DNA from 4 places in the Promicromonospora sp. NPDC090134 genome. Region 3 is predicted to be linked to each of the others. Evidence: riboswitches for the same ligand, from Rfam matches in the RefSeq annotation. Region 3 holds a riboswitch; each other region holds the start of a gene.

Evidence for each region. Region 3 has a riboswitch for thiamine pyrophosphate ahead of ACIPN7_RS23660 (TenA family protein). Riboswitches for the same ligand answer to the same signal wherever they lie in the genome.
Region 1: it holds a riboswitch for thiamine pyrophosphate, as region 3 does, so the genes downstream of both, thiM (hydroxyethylthiazole kinase) here and ACIPN7_RS23660 (TenA family protein) in region 3, are expected to answer to the same signal.
Region 2: it holds a riboswitch for thiamine pyrophosphate, as region 3 does, so the genes downstream of both, ACIPN7_RS00590 (MTH1187 family thiamine-binding protein) here and ACIPN7_RS23660 (TenA family protein) in region 3, are expected to answer to the same signal.
Region 4: it holds a riboswitch for thiamine pyrophosphate, as region 3 does, so the genes downstream of both, ACIPN7_RS27825 (thiamine ABC transporter substrate binding subunit) here and ACIPN7_RS23660 (TenA family protein) in region 3, are expected to answer to the same signal.

Annotation. Positions count from the first base shown of each region.
Region 1 is NZ_JBIVCZ010000002.1:137,989-141,645, reverse strand. It holds gene thiE (thiamine phosphate synthase) at 1-592, opposite strand, end outside; gene thiM (hydroxyethylthiazole kinase) at 589-1,422, opposite strand; TPP riboswitch at 1,412-1,509, opposite strand; gene ACIPN7_RS07065 (TetR/AcrR family transcriptional regulator) at 1,570-2,142, opposite strand; gene ACIPN7_RS07060 (aldo/keto reductase) at 2,266-3,297, shown strand; gene ACIPN7_RS07055 (aspartate aminotransferase family protein) at 3,513-3,657, opposite strand, start outside.
Region 2 is NZ_JBIVCZ010000001.1:125,416-129,072, forward strand. It holds gene ACIPN7_RS00575 (ABC transporter ATP-binding protein) at 1-144, opposite strand, end outside; gene ACIPN7_RS00580 (ABC transporter substrate-binding protein) at 141-1,145, opposite strand; gene ACIPN7_RS00585 (ABC transporter permease) at 1,142-2,011, opposite strand; gene ACIPN7_RS00590 (MTH1187 family thiamine-binding protein) at 2,008-2,301, opposite strand; TPP riboswitch at 2,412-2,514, opposite strand; gene ACIPN7_RS00595 (Gfo/Idh/MocA family protein) at 2,649-3,629, opposite strand.
Region 3 is NZ_JBIVCZ010000010.1:28,775-32,431, forward strand. It holds gene ACIPN7_RS23645 (family 43 glycosylhydrolase) at 1-387, shown strand, start outside; gene ACIPN7_RS23650 (methyltransferase domain-containing protein) at 486-1,244, shown strand; gene ACIPN7_RS23655 (SRPBCC family protein) at 1,292-1,723, opposite strand; gene ACIPN7_RS23660 (TenA family protein) at 1,761-2,540, opposite strand; TPP riboswitch at 2,532-2,624, opposite strand; gene ACIPN7_RS23665 (LLM class F420-dependent oxidoreductase) at 2,665-3,444, shown strand; gene ACIPN7_RS23670 (glycoside hydrolase family 15 protein) at 3,390-3,657, opposite strand, start outside.
Region 4 is NZ_JBIVCZ010000014.1:120,287-123,943, reverse strand. It holds gene ACIPN7_RS27845 (molybdenum cofactor biosynthesis protein B) at 1-169, shown strand, start outside; gene ACIPN7_RS27840 (MoaD/ThiS family protein) at 197-436, opposite strand; gene moaC (cyclic pyranopterin monophosphate synthase MoaC) at 433-903, opposite strand; gene ACIPN7_RS27830 (DUF4235 domain-containing protein) at 924-1,205, opposite strand; TPP riboswitch at 1,243-1,348, shown strand; gene ACIPN7_RS27825 (thiamine ABC transporter substrate binding subunit) at 1,344-2,417, shown strand; gene ACIPN7_RS27820 (ABC transporter permease) at 2,507-3,657, shown strand, end outside.

The DNA of each region.
Region 1 (3,657 bases), on a different contig from region 3:
CGCAGACGGCGGAGACGACGGCGCTGCCGGCCGCACCGGCGCCGTGCAGCGCGGCGACGTCCGCGGCCCGCAGCCCGCCGATCGCCACGCACGGCAGCGCCGCGGCGGCCGTGACGACGCTCAGCCGGGCGAACCCGATCGCCGGCCGGGCGTCCGACTTGGTCAGGGTGGGTCGCACCGGGCCCACGCCGAGCAGATCGACGGTGCCGGGCGGGAGATCGACCGCGGCTCGCGCCTCCTCGGGCGTGCTGACGCTCAGCCCGAGGTGCCGGTCCGGGCCCAGCAGCCGACGCGCGGAGACGGGGTCGAGGTCGCGCTGGCCCACGTGGGCGCCGTCGGCGTCGATCGCGAGCGCCACGTCCACCCGGTCGTCCACCACGAGCGGCACCCCGAGCGGCCGCAGCAGGGTGACCAGCGCGCGGCCGAGGTCCACCAACTCACGGGTGGTCGCGCCCGGGTCCCGGAGCTGGACGGCGGTCACGCCGCCGTCGACCGCCGCGCCCACCGTGGCGACGACCCCGGCGGGGCCGCCGCACTGCCCGGTGTCGGTGACGAGGTAGACGGACGGGTCGAGGCGGATCCGGGCGCTCACGCCTCGGCCCGTGCGGGCTCGTGCCCGGTGGCGGGCTCGTTCACCAGCCCGGCGCCGAACCCGACGGCCTCGGCGTCGACGTCGAACACGCGGTCGACGAGCTCCACGGCGAAGCTGCCGGGGGTGGTCGACGTGGTGCGGTCGGCGGCGACGCACAGCCAGGCTGTCGCGGTGGTCGCGGCGAGCAGGCGGTCCTCGGTGACGGCACTGCACGCGGCGACCAGCGCGCCGAGCGAGCAGCCGACGCCGGTCACGCGCGTCATCAGGGAGGTGCCCGCCTGGACGCGCACGACGCGCTCGCCGTCGGTGATCAGGTCGGAGGCGCCGCTGACGGCGATCACGGCGCCGGAGGACCGGGCCAGGGAGAGCGCGACGTCCCGCACGCCGTCGGGCGTGTCCAGGGAGTCGACGCCCCGGCCGCCTGCGCCGCCGGCGAGCGCCTGGATCTCGGACGCGTTGCCGCGCACGACGGCGGGGCCGCGCGCGAAGAGCTCGGCCGCGAGGCGGGTGCGCAGTGGCAGCGCGCCGATGGCCACGGGGTCGAGCACCCAGGGCACGCCGGCGGCGGTGGCGCCGTCGACGGCGGCGCGCATGCCGTCGGCCTGGCCGCCCTCGACGGTGCCGAGGTTGATGAGCAGGCCGCCGGCGACACCGGCCAGGACGGGCGCCTCCTCGGGGTCGGCGACCATGGCCGGTGCCGCGCCGGCGGCGAGCAGCACGTTGGCGGTGAAGTTGGTGACCACCACGTTGGTCACGCAGTGCACCAGGGGGGCGGTGTCGCGCACCGCGGTGACGACCGACGCGACGGCGTCGGGCAGGACGGAGCCCATGAGGCGTTCCCTTCGCTAGCACTACCTAGATCAGGTTCCACGGGTGCATCTCAGCCGGACTGGTGCCCGGCGCCCCGCGCCAAGTGGGCCGACCATATACGGCCGGTGCCCGTCTCGGGAACCGTCGGTGCGTGCTGGAAGGAGGGGTCAGGGGCGGTACCGCAGCCCGTCGACGAGCAGGTCGAGCATGCGCCGGCCGTGGTCGGGCTCCTCGTCGCTCATCGGCAGGGACAGCTTGGAGACGGCGTACAGCAAGTCCTTCGGGCTGGCGACGGCGCGGATGGCGCCGGCCTCGGCGGCGGTGTCGAGCAGCGAGCCGACGGCAGGGCCGAGCCGCCCGATGAAGTAGGCGGGCAGCGCGTCGAACGTCGGGTCGCCGGAGTGGAGCGCCGAGGCGAGGCCCCGCTTGGTCGCCAGGAACTGGGTGTACCGGTGGAGCCACTTCTCCAGCGCGGTGACGGGGTCGTGCTCGGCGGCCAGGGCGGGGGCAGCGTCGGCGGTGGCGTCGACCTCGGCCTGGAAGACGGCCTTGACCAGGTCCGAGCGCTTGGGGAAGTGCCGGTAGAGCGTGCCGACCCCGACGCCGGCCAGGTCGGCGATCTCCTTGGCGGGCGCGTCCACGCCCGACGTGCCGAAGACGGTCTTGGCGGCGTCGAGCAGCGCGTCGATGTTGCGCTGCGCGTCGCGGCGCAGGGGCCGCTGCTCTGTGTGCTGGGTCACTTCTCTCCTGGTCTCTTGCTAACCGGAATGGCTTTCCATATAGTTCCGGAAGGGCGTTCCGCTTCGTTCCAGAGTACGGCACCGCGGAGACGCCCACCAGACCTCTCGACCCCAGGAGGGCCCATGCAGTACCGCAGCCTCGGCCGGACCGGCATCAAGGTCAGCCCCTACGCCCTCGGCGCGATGATGTTCGGCGCGATCGGCAACCCCGACCACGACGAGTCCGTCAAGATCATCCACAAGGCCCTCGACGCGGGCATCAACTTCATCGACACCGCCGACGCCTACTCCCGCGGCGAGTCCGAGGAGATCGTGGGCAAGGCGCTCAAGGGGCGGCGCGACGACGTCGTGCTGGCCACCAAGGTGCACCTGCCCATGAGCGACGACCCCAACCACCGCGGCAACTCGCGGCGCTGGATCATCGCCGAGGTGGAGAACTCGCTGCGCCGCCTGGGCACCGACCACATCGACCTGTACCAGATCCACCGGCCCGACCCGGACACGGACGTCGCGGACACGCTGGCCGCGCTGACCTACCTCATCAACTCCGGCAAGGTGCGCGCCATCGGCTCGTCCACGATGCCCGCCGCCGACATGGTCCAGGCGCAGTGGGTGGCCGAGCGGCGCGGCCTGGAGCGGTTCCGCACCGAGCAGCCGCCGTACTCGATCCTGAACCGCGGCATCGAGCGCGACGTCCTGCCCGTGGCCCAGCAGTACGGCATGGGCACCCTCGTGTGGAGCCCGCTCGCCGGCGGGATGCTCACCGGCAGGTACCGCAAGGGGCGTGCCAGCGACGCCCATCGGGCCCAGTTCGGGTTCGCGCACCTGCAGGACGAGCGGCGCCTCGACGTCGTCGAGCAGCTCATCCCCGTCGCCGAGGAGGCCGGGATGCCGCTGAACCACCTCGCGATGGCGTTCGCGATCGCCCACCCGGGCGTCACCTCCGCGATCATCGGCCCGCGCACCATGGAGCACCTCGACAGCGCGCTCGCGGGCGCCGAGGTCAGCCTGAGCGACGAGATCCTCGACCGGATCGACGCCGTCGTGCCGCCCGGCACCGACATCGGCCGCCTCGACGCGGCCTACGACCCGCCGGCCATCCAGCAGGCGACCCTGCGCCGTCGGCCCACGGAACAGCGCGCGGCCGTCGCCTGACCCGCCCGCTGCGCAGGCCGCGCCCGCTGCGTCGGGCCGCGCCCGATAGTGCGCTTCTACCCAGCCATTACGCCCGGAAACACGCCAGTTTCGGGCGCAATGACTGGGCAGAAGCGCACTCTTGCGCCGACTGCCGACCACCGCCGTCCGACCGCCGACCAGAGCCCCGACCGCCGACCAGAGCCCCGACCGCCGACCAGAGCCCCGACCGCCGACTAGAGCCGCGTCCACGCCTCGCTCAGCACGCCCCGCAGGATCTGCTCGATCTCGTCGAACTCCGCCTGCCCCACCGTCAGCGGCGGCGCGAGCTGCACCACCGGGTCGCCGCGGTCGTCGGCGCGGCAGTACAGCCCGGCCTCG
Region 2 (3,657 bases), on a different contig from region 3:
CGCGCGCAGCAGCGTCGACTTGCCGCACCCCGAGGGGCCGACGACGGCGACGAACTCGCCGTCGGCCACCGCGAGGTCCACGCCGTCCAGGGCCAGGACGTCGCCGAACCGGACGCTCAGCCCGTGCGCAGCGAGCACCGTCACGGCAGGTACTCGTCGGTCCACGCGGCGTCCGTGTCGAACCCCGGCTCGGTCAGCCCTTCCTCCTCGAGGAACCGGACGAACCCGTCCCACACCTCCGCGCGCTGCGCGCCCCAGTCGCCGGACGCGTACTGCGGGCCGAGCCACCGCGCGCTCGCCCCGACCAGCTCCGGGTCGAGCTCGGGCGCGGCCTCCAGCAGCACCTGCGCCGCGCGGTCGGGGTCGGCCGCCGCTTCCTCGTACCCGCGCGAGAGCGCGGCCAGGAACCCGCGGGCGACGTCCGGCTCCTCGTCCAGCAGCGACCGGGACGTCGCCACGAGCGGCGTGTACCAGTCGGGGATGCAGTCGAGATGGTCGCGGAACGCGATGGTGTCGACGTCGAGCCCGTCCACCTCGCCCAGCCGGATCGTGTCCCAGGCGTCGAACACCCAGGCGGTGTCGAACTGGTCCTCGGTCAGGCCGATGCGGAAGTCGTCGCTGACGAGCGGCGCGAACTCGACCCGCGCGGGATCGCCGCCGTCGCACTCCACGAGCTTGCTGATCAGAGCCTTCTCGAGGTCGGACTCGTAGGACCCGTACCGCTTGCCCTCCAGGTCCCGGGGCCGGGTGATCCCGTCGTCCGCGAGGCTGATCAGCGACGACGTGTTGTGCTCGATCACGGTCGCGACGGAGACGACGTCGGCGCCCGCCGCGCGCGCCGGGACCAGGCCCTCCGCCACGGAGTAGGCGAAGTCGGCCTGGCCGGCCGCGACGAGCTGCAGGCCGGAGGTCTCGCCGGGCTCGACGATCTCGACGTCGAGCCCCTCCTCCTCGAACCAGCCCTCCGCCTGGGCCAGGTAGAGGCCGGAGTGGTTGGTGTTGGGCGTCCAGTCGAGCACGACGGTGACCTCGCGCAGGCCGCCGTCGGACGCCGCGTCGGCGGTGCCCGCGGCGGTGCCGCAGCCCGCGAGCGCCAGCGGCGCGAGCGCGGCGAGGACCAGGGCGGGGGTACGGGACAGGTTCATGATTTTCCTCTCTGCCACGGCGTCGCGACGCGGGTGAGCGCGGCGACGAGGGCGAAGAACAGGCCGGACAGGAGGGCGATCAGGACGACGCCCACGAAGATCTGGTCCACGGCGTACGCCTTGCGGGACCGCTGCACGAACACGCCGAGGCCGGACTGCCCGGCGAGGTACTCGGCGACCACCGCCGCGCCCACGGCATAGGTCGCGGCGACCCGCAGGCCCGCGAGCGCGCCCGGGACCGACGCCGGCAGGCGGACCAGCAGGAACTGGTCCAGGCGGGTACCGCCCAGGCCGGCGACCATGTCGGAGTGCTCGGCGTCGACAGCGCGCATCGCGCCCACCGCCGAGACCAGGACGGGGAAGAAGACGGTGAGCGACACCAGGATCACCTTGGGCAGCAGGCCGAAACCCGCCCACAGGATCATCAGCGGCGCGAGCACGACCACCGGCACCGTCTGCGTGAGCACGACGAGCGGGTACACCGCGTCGCCGGTCACGCGGGAGGCCGTGACCACGATGCTCAGCAGCAGGCCGGCGACCGCGCCGAGCGCGAGCCCGGCGGCGGCCTCGGTCAGAGTGGTCACGACGTGCGGTCCGAGCAGCGGCGCCACCTCGACGGCGGTCCGGGCCACCTGCGACGGCGCGGGCAGCACGAACTCGGGCACGCCCGCGAGGCGCACCCAGGCCTCCCACACCGCGAGCAGCGCCGCGACGGTCAGGAGCGGGGCGAGGACCCGCCCGGCCCGGCGTCCGACCCGATGTGCGAGGCCTCGCTCGCGCCTGGCCGGACGCCGTCCGGACTGCCGCCACCCGGCAGCCTCGCCCTGCCCCGCCGCCCGCCGCCGCGCGACGGCGCGCGTGCTCACGCCCGGAACTTGGTGACGAGGTCCGCGATGGTGGGGCCGGCGTCGTCGGCGCCCTGGCTGACCTTGATGTTGGACTGGACGCCGTCCGCGCCGGCGGCGAGCGTCGCCTCGTGGACGGCGCGCAGCAGCGCCCACACCTCGTCGGGGCTGCCCTGGACGAACGTGCCCATGGCGCCCACCTCATGAGTGAGCCCGGACGCCTGGATGACGGCGATGGCGGCATCCACGTGCGCGTACCTCGCGTCGGGCGTGCCGCTGGGGCGGGGAGAGACCTGGATCTCGGCAAGCATGTGCGACCTCCGTGCACGGGCATGCCAGAGGTCGCCGGTTCCCGACAGGGGGCGCGCGACCACGTCCCCGCGCAGGGGACGGCCTCGACCGAACGCCCGTGCCGTCAGGCACGTCCTTCCGCTGGCATTACCCAGTTCAAGTGATCGGGTCGACGGCGTCGGGCGTGGTGCCCAGGCCTTCCTCTCAGCCCGGCTACCCCGAGCTCCCCGCGTTGGCGGGGCCACCGTACCGCTGGTCGCGGCAGGTCCGGAAGCCTGCTCACCTTCGAGGCCCGACTTTCTTCGCTTTCAGCAGCGTGAAAGCGAAGAAACTCGGGCCTCGAAGGTGAAGGGGAGGACCAGCCGGATCACTCGCCCGGGTAGACCAGGCCGATCTGCTCGCGGATCGTGTCCAGGGTGGCCATGATCGCCACCGTCTCCTCACGCGGGAGCAGCGGGCTGTCCAGCTCGCCGGCCGCCACCAGGCGCTCGGCCTCGGCCGCCTGGAAGTGCATGCCGCGCCCCGTCACCTCGGCGGTGAAGGTCTCGGTCTCGGTGCCCGAGGCGTCGTAGACGTGCACCGTGGACGGGTTGTACCAGGTCGCGTCGATCTCGATGCGACCCTCGGTGCCCAGGATCGAGGCCCGGTTGGGCCCGCGGGTGTCCGACGCCGACACGGTCGTGGCGACCCGGGCGCCGTCGTACCCGAAGATCGTGGCGACGGTGGCGTCCGCGCCCGTCTCCTTGAACGTGGCGTGCGACTGCACGGTGAGCGGCTCGCCGAACAGGTCCCAGGCGAACGAGACCGGGTAGATGCCCAGGTCCAGCAGGGAGCCGCCGCCCAGGGCGAGGTCGTTGATGCGGTGGCCCGGGTCGTCGGGCAGGTCCTGGGTGTGGTCGACCATCAGGGTGCGCACCTCGCCCAGCGCGCCCGACGCGATGATCTCGCGCACACGCGCCATGTGCGGCAGGAACCGGGTCCACATGGCCTCCAGGACCACGAGCCCCTTCGACTCCGCCAGGTCCACGATCTCGCGCGCCTCGGCGGCGTTGAGCGTGAACGGCTTCTCGACCAGCACGTGCTTGCCGGCCTCGAGCACCAGCTTCGCGGCCTCCGCGTGCATCGGGTGCGGCGTGGCCACGTAGACGATGTCGACCTCGGGGTCGGCCACGAGGTTCTCGTAGGAGCCGTGCGCCGTCGGGATGCCGAAGCGGTCGGCGAACGTCCGGGCCTTCTCCAGGGAGCGGGACCCCACCGCCTGCACGGTGAAGCCGTTGTCGTTCAGGTCTGATGTGAAGCTCGCGGCGATCCCGCCGGCCGCCAGGATGCCCCATCGCAGGTGTGTCATGCGTTCGAGCGTAGTGCCCCCGCCGAGG
Region 3 (3,657 bases):
GTGGTGCGCGGCAGCCGGGTGCGCTACGAGGCCGAGCGCGGCACCCTGAACAACTGCACGGTCCGCGAGAACGCGGCCGGCGCGTCGGACGGCAAGGTCGCCGCGTACATCGACCACGCCGACAGCTGGGTCGACGTCGGGTCGATCTACGTGCCGACGTCCGGCAGCTACACGCTGCACGTGGGCTACGCCAACGGTTCGGCCGTGACGGCGTCGCACACGGTCACGGTCAACGGGGCGTCGGCCGGGTCCATCAGCTACCCGATCACCGGCTGGGACAACTGGCAGCAGGCCGGCAAGGACATCACGCTGCAGGCCGGCTGGAACACCATCCGGCTGGGCAAGGGGACGGCGTTCACCGAGCTGGACTACATCGAGGTCGCGTAGGGCGGACGGCGTCCGCCCGGCGCGAGCCCGGCGGACGCCGCGGCCCGGCCCGCCGTGATGTATCTTGACATCAAGATACTCGACGGCGAGGAGTTGTGATGGCCGACTGGAACCCCGGCGCCTACCTGCAGTACACGGACGAGCGGTCGCGGCCGTTCACGGAGCTGGTCGCCCGCGTGGCAGCCGCGCCGGGCACGATCGTGGATCTCGGCTGCGGCCCGGGTCACCTCACCCCCGTGCTCCGCGCGCGCTGGCCCGAGGCGCGCGTCACCGGGGTGGACGCCTCCCCCGCCATGATCGCCGAGGCCCGCGCCGCCGACCCGGCGACCGAGTACGTGCTGGCCGACCTGAGCACCGACGACCACACCGCCGACCTCGTCATCAGCAACGCGGCACTCCAGTGGGTCCCGGGGCACCGCGAGCTCCTCACGACGCTCGCCGACCGGGCCGCGCAGACCTTCGCGTTCCAGGTGCCGGGCAACCACGACGCGCCCAGCCACCGGCTCCTGCGGGAGGTCGCCACCCGCGCGCCGTACGCCGACGTCGTCGGGCCGGTCGAGCGGCGGGCCACCGCCGACCCGGCCGAGTACCTGGAGATCCTGGCCCGGCCGGGCTGGGCCGTCGACACGTGGGAGACCACCTACACGCACGTGCTGCAGGGGCCGGACCCGGTGCTGCGCTGGATCTCGGCGACCGGTGCCCAGCCCACGCTCCAGGCGCTGGAGGCAAAGGACCCGGGCCTGCGCGCCCGGTTCGAGGAGGAGTTCGGCGCGGCGCTCCGGGAGGCCTACCCCGAGCGGGCGCACGGCACCCCGCTGGCGTTCCGCCGGGTGTTCGCGGTGGCCACCCGCGCCTGAGACCCCGGGCGACGAGGGCGCGCCAAGCGGAGTGGGCCGCCCCGGCCTCAGCCCTGCTGGGTGACGCGGACCTCGAGCCCGGCCAGCTCGGTGTCGACGTACTCCCGGGTCCGCTTGCCCACCAGGCCGCCGACCAGCCACGCCAGCGAGCCGGTCTGCGTGATCGCGAGCGTCACCTTGGAGCGGCCATCCGGCAGCGGCTCGACGAGGTGCTCCGCCTGCGTGGTCACGCCCGGCGCCTCGGTGATCCACGCGAAGTGCCGCGGCGGGTCCCACTCGTCCATCAGCCAGACCGCGAGCGGCAGCTCCGGCTGCTCGATCCGCACCTGGGTGCCGACGTCGGGCGGGTTGGGCCCGTCGATGATCTCGACCGACTTCATGGACGACGTCCAGTCGGGCATGTGCTCGACGTCGGACAGGACCGCCCACACCTCCTCGGGTGTCGCGTCGATCTCGGCGGAGGTGCTGTAGTTCGGCATCGGTGCTCCTGTCCTCTGGTCGGCGCCGTCGACGGCGTCACCCCCTAGTCTCGGCCCACATGGGCGGCGTCGGCCAGGTGGGGGCGGTCAAGCCCTGCTCGAAGAAGAGGTACTCGTGCACCGACGAGATCTCGAACGCCCGCAGCATGCGCTCGCGCTCGTCCGGGGAGACCCAGCGGGCGGCATCGTCGGCCAGGCGACGGGCCTGGCGGGTCGACTCCTGGAAGGCCTCGTCGCCGTAGGTGCCGATCCAGGCCCCGTACGGGTGGCCCGCCAGGCCGCCGGGGCGGCGTCCGGCGAGGTCCACGAGCACGCTCCCGACGTGCGCGTAGAGCCAGTAGCAGGGCAGGAGCGCGGCGACCGTCTCCGCGTAGCTGCCCGACGCCGCGGCGTGCAGGTGTCCCGTGTAGGCCGCGGTGACGGGGGACGGCTCGACCGCGGCGACGTCGCCCGCCACCAGTCCGGCATGGGCGCCCAGCCAGTCGCGGTGGAGCGCCGTCTCGACCTCCAGCGCCGTCACCGACGACCGCGCGAGGAAGCCCTGCGCGGCCGGGTTGGGCGCCACCCGCGCGGCGCCCGCCAGGACGCGCGAGTACTCGCGCAGGTAGGCGGCGTCCTGGGCGAGGTAGAACGCGAAGGACCCGGCGGGCAGCGAGCCGTCCGCGAGCGCCCGGACGAACGGCATGTGCTCGACGGCGTCGCGCCAGCCCGCGATGCGTTCCCAGGCCTCCTCGGTGAAGGGGCGGACGGCGGCGGGGCCGGACGGCGCGGCGGTGCCGGACGGCCCGGCGGAAACGGGGACAGCAGAAGAAGTCACGGTGGACATCCCTTCGCCAGCATGATCTGGATCAGGTTCGACGGGTGTGGTCTCAGCCCTGGCAGGGCACCCCGTGTCACGTGCGGCAGAGGCTATCGGATCCGGCGGGTCGTAGGCTGCCGCCATGACAGACCGCCCGATCCGCATCGGTGTCCAGCTCCAGCCCCAGCACGCCGACTACTCCGCGATCCGCGACGCGGTGCTCCGCGCCGAGGATGCCGGGGTGGACGTCATCTTCAACTGGGACCACTTCTTCCCGCTGCGGGGCAACCCCGACGGCAAGCACTTCGAGTGCTGGACCATGCTCGGCGCGTGGGCCGAGCAGACCGAGCGCGTGGAGATCGGCGCCCTCGTGAGCGGCATCGGCTACCGCAACCCCGACCTGCTGGCGGACATGGCCCGCACGGTCGACCACATCTCGGGCGGGCGGCTGATCCTGGGCCTGGGCGCCGGCTGGTTCGAGAAGGACTACGACCAGTTCGGCTACGAGTTCGGCACGGCGGGTTCGCGCATCGCGAGCCTGGGCGACGCGATGCCGCGCATCAAGGCCCGGCTGGCAGCCGGCAACCCGGCGCCGTCGCGCGAGATCCCGGTCCTGATCGGCGGCGGTGGCGTGCGCAAGACGCTGCGGATCGTGGCCGAGCACGCCGACATCTGGCACTCGTTCGGCGACCTGCCGACCCTGACGAGCAAGTCGGCGATCCTCGACGAGCACGGGGCCGCCGTCGGGCGCGACACCGCCGCGCTGGTCGAACGCTCGGTGGAGGCCAAGGGCGCGCCCGGTACGACCGGCGAGGCGTTCGTCGCGGCGGGGGTCACCCTGTTCACCGTCGGGGTGACCGGGCCGGACTACGACCTGTCGACCGTCACGGACTGGGTCGCCTGGCGCGACTCGCGGGGCTGACCCAGCCGCAGCGCGCTGTTCACCAGGCCCAGGTGGCTGAACGCCTGAGGCGTGTTGCCGAGGTGCCGGCCCGTGGCGGGGTCGTACTCCTCGCTGAGCAGCCCCAGGTCGTTGCGCACGGCGAGCAGCCGCTCGAACAGGGCGACGGACTCGTCGACCCGGCCGATGCCGTGCAGCGCGTCGACCAGCCAGAAGTTGCACACCAGGAACGTC
Region 4 (3,657 bases), on a different contig from region 3:
GGGGCTGGTCGGCGTGGCACGTGCGACGGCCGGGACGCGAGCGCTCGTGGTGAACCTGCCCGGCTCGTCCGGGGGCGTGCGGGACGGCCTCGACGTGGTGCTCGCCCTCTGGCCGCACGTCCGCTCCCAGCTCGAGGGCGGCGACCACCCGGCTCCGGTGCCGGGGTAGCAGGACTGTCGGCCCGGGTGGCCGGTGTCAGCCGCCCGCGAAGGGCGGGAGCACGTCGACCGTGACGCCGTCCGGCACGGTCGCCTCGTCCGCCGTGGCCCGGGCGCCCGCGACCAGCAGCGCGCACTTCGGCAGCACGGCACCCAGGGCCGGGTGGGCGGAGGCGAGGGCGCCGCGGAGGGCGGCGACCGACGTCGGACCGTCGAGCTGTTCGGTGGGGCGCCCCGCGGCCTCCCGGGCGCCGGCGAAGTAGCGGACCGTGATCACTCGGCACGCACCCAGTCGCCCGACTTGCCGCCCGTCTTGCGCTCCAGCCGGACGTCCGCGAGCGTGACCGACTTGTCCAGGCCCTTCACCATGTCGATCACGGCGAGGCCGGCGACCGCTACGGCGGTGAGCGCCTCCATCTCGACGCCGGTGCGGTCGGCCGTCCGGACGGTCGCGGTGACGACGACGCCGTCGTCGGTCACCTCCAGGTCCACCGCCGCACCGTGCACGCCGATCACGTGGGCCAGCGGCAGCAGGTCGGGCGTCTTCTTGGCCGCGGCGATGCCCGCGATGCGCGCCACCGCGAGCACGTCGCCCTTGGGCACGGCGCCGTCGCGCAGCGCCTGGATCACGGCAGGGGTGCAGCGGACCAGGCCGGAGGCCGTGGCCGAGCGGACGGTCGGCTGCTTGGCGGTGACGTCGACCATGCGGGCCTGGCCGCGGTCATCGAGGTGCGTGAAGCTCACGGCACCAGGGTGTCATGCCCTCACACGGCGCTGCGCCGCGCGGCGATCCGCACCGCGGCGCGGTGGGCACCCTTCGCGGCGAGGCGCTTGGCGAAGACCGCGGTCCCGGCGGCGACGGCCGCGAACACGGTCGCCTGCAGCAGGTCCAGCTCCGGGTCGTCGGGCTTGTTGGGCGCGTCGTTACCCGTCACGCCCTTCCAGATCATGCTGACCGCCTTCTGGGCGACCCAGCCGGCCGCGATCGTCAGGGCGAGAGTGCCGACCTTCTCGCCGAGTGTCTGTTCCGTCTCAATCTGGGCCATCTCCACACCGTAGTCCTCGGCAGCCGACTAGGCTGCATGGAAACGACAGGGGAGCGCCCCGATGGCGCTGAGAGTGCGGAGAGCCGCAGACCCTTGAACCTGATCCGGGTAACACCGGCGGAGGAAGTCGGAGGAATGATGTCGCGTCTTTCCGGTGCCCACGGGGGCACCATCCCTACCGTCGCGGTCGCGCTGTCGGCGGCGCTGCTGCTCGCCGGGTGCTCCGGCGGCTCCGGTTCCGGCGACGACGCGTCCGGCGCCGGCGACCCGGGGACCGTGACGCTGGTGACCCACGACTCCTGGGCGCTCGACGAGAAGCTGATCGACCAGTTCGAGCAGGAGTCCGGCACGACGGTCGAGGTCAGCGCCGCGGGTGACGCCGGCACGCTGGTGAACCAGCTCGTGCTCACCAAGGACGCCCCGCTCGGGGACGCGGTGTTCGGCATCGACAACACGTTCGCCTCCCGCGCGCTGGAGGCCGGCGTGGTCGAGGAGTACACGTCCGCGGACCTGCCCGAGGGCGCCGAGCAGCTCGGCGGCGCGCTCACGCCCGTCGACCAGGGCGACGTCTGCGTCAACGCCGACGAGGCGTGGTTCGAGGAGTCCGGCCTGGAGGTGCCGACGACGCTGGAGGACCTCGCCGACCCGCAGTACAAGGACCTGCTCGTGGTGACCAACCCGGCGACGTCGTCCCCGGGGCTCGCGTTCCTGCTGGCGACGATCGGGGCGTTCGGCGAGGACGGGTTCGAGGACTACTGGGCCTCGCTCGTCGACAACGGCGTCAAGGTCGCTGACTCGTGGGAGGACGCGTACTACGTCGACTTCTCCGGGGCGGGCGAGGGCGGCGAACGGCCGCTCGCGCTGTCCTACGCGACGTCGCCGGCGTTCACGGTGAGCGAGGACGGCTCGGAGTCGACCACGAGCGCGCTGCTGGAGACCTGCTTCCGGCAGGTCGAGTACGCGGGTGTGCTCGCGGGCTCCGACAACCCGGAGGGCGCCCGGGCGCTGGTGGACTTCCTGCTCACTCACGACGTCCAGGCCGCCCTGCCCGAGTCGATGTACATGTACCCGGCCGACGCGGCCGTGGAGCTGCCCGCCGACTGGCAGAAGTTCGCGCCCCAGGCCGACGCCCCGTTCGAGGTGGACCCGGCCGACGTGAGCGAGCACCGCGACGAGTGGATCGAACGGTGGACCGCGACGGTCGTGGGCTGAGCCGGAGGCGCAGCGCAGGGTGGGGGCCGAGGAACGAGGCACCCGCCCGGAGTGGAGCCGCAGGCTCAGCCCACCAAGGGCGGAGTTTGATGAGGCACGGCCTGCGGCCCGCACCCCTGCTCTGGGGGGCGGCGGTCGCCGTCCCCCTCGGCTTCCTCGCGGTCTTCTTCGCGTGGCCGGTGGCGGCGCTCGTGGTCCGCGGGTTCGTGCCCGACGGCGCGCTCGACCTCACCGGGTTCGTCGAGGTGCTCACCCGCCCGCGCACGTGGCGGCTCGTGGGGCTCACCCTCACCCAGGCCGTGCTCGGCACGGCGTTCTCCGTGCTGCTGGGCCTGCCGCTCGCCTACCTGCTGTACCGGCGGTCGTTCCCCGGGCGCAGCCTGGCGCGCGGGCTGGTGACCGTGCCGTTCGTGCTGCCCGCCGTGGTGGTCGGCGTCGCGTTCCGCGCGCTGTTCGCGCCGAGCGGCACGCTCGGGTTCCTCGGGCTGGAGGAGTCGCTCGCCGGGATCGTCGTCGCGCTCGTCTTCTTCAACGTGTCCGTGGTGGTGCGCACCGTCGGCGGGCTCTGGGAGCGGCTCGACCCCCGAGCCGAGGAGGCCGCGGCCTCGCTGGGTGCGGCACCGGCCCGGGTCTTCCGGACCGTCACGCTGCCGTCGCTCGCGCCCGCGATCACGTCGGCGGCGTCGGTGGTGTTCCTGTTCTGCGCCACGGCGTTCGGGGTGGTGCTGGTGCTCGGCGGCGTGCGGTACGGCACCATCGAGACCGAGATCTGGACCCGCACGACCCAGTTCCTGGACCTGCGCTCGGCCTCGGTGCTGTCGATCCTGCAGCTCGTCGTCATCTCCGCGGCCCTGGCCGTGTCCGCACGCGCCCGACGGCGGCGCGAGGCCGCCCTGCACCTCGTCTCCGCGCGGCGTTCGGCACGCCCGCTGTCCTGGCGGTCGCCCGCCGACGTGGGCGCGGTGCTCGCGGGCACCGCGATCGTCGCCGGGCTCATCGCGGTGCCGCTCGCCGGGCTCGTCGTCCGCTCGTTCCGGGAGCCGGACGGGTCGTGGGGCCCGGGGAACTACCTGGCGCTCGGCACCACCGGCGAGCGGAACGCACTCGTCGTCACCGTGTGGGAGGCCACCGCGACGTCGCTGCGGATCGCGCTGACCGCCACCCTGATCGCCCTGGTCGTGGGTGGTCTCGTGGCGCTCGTCGTGTCCCGGCGGCCCCGTTCCGTGGGCGCGCGCCGGGC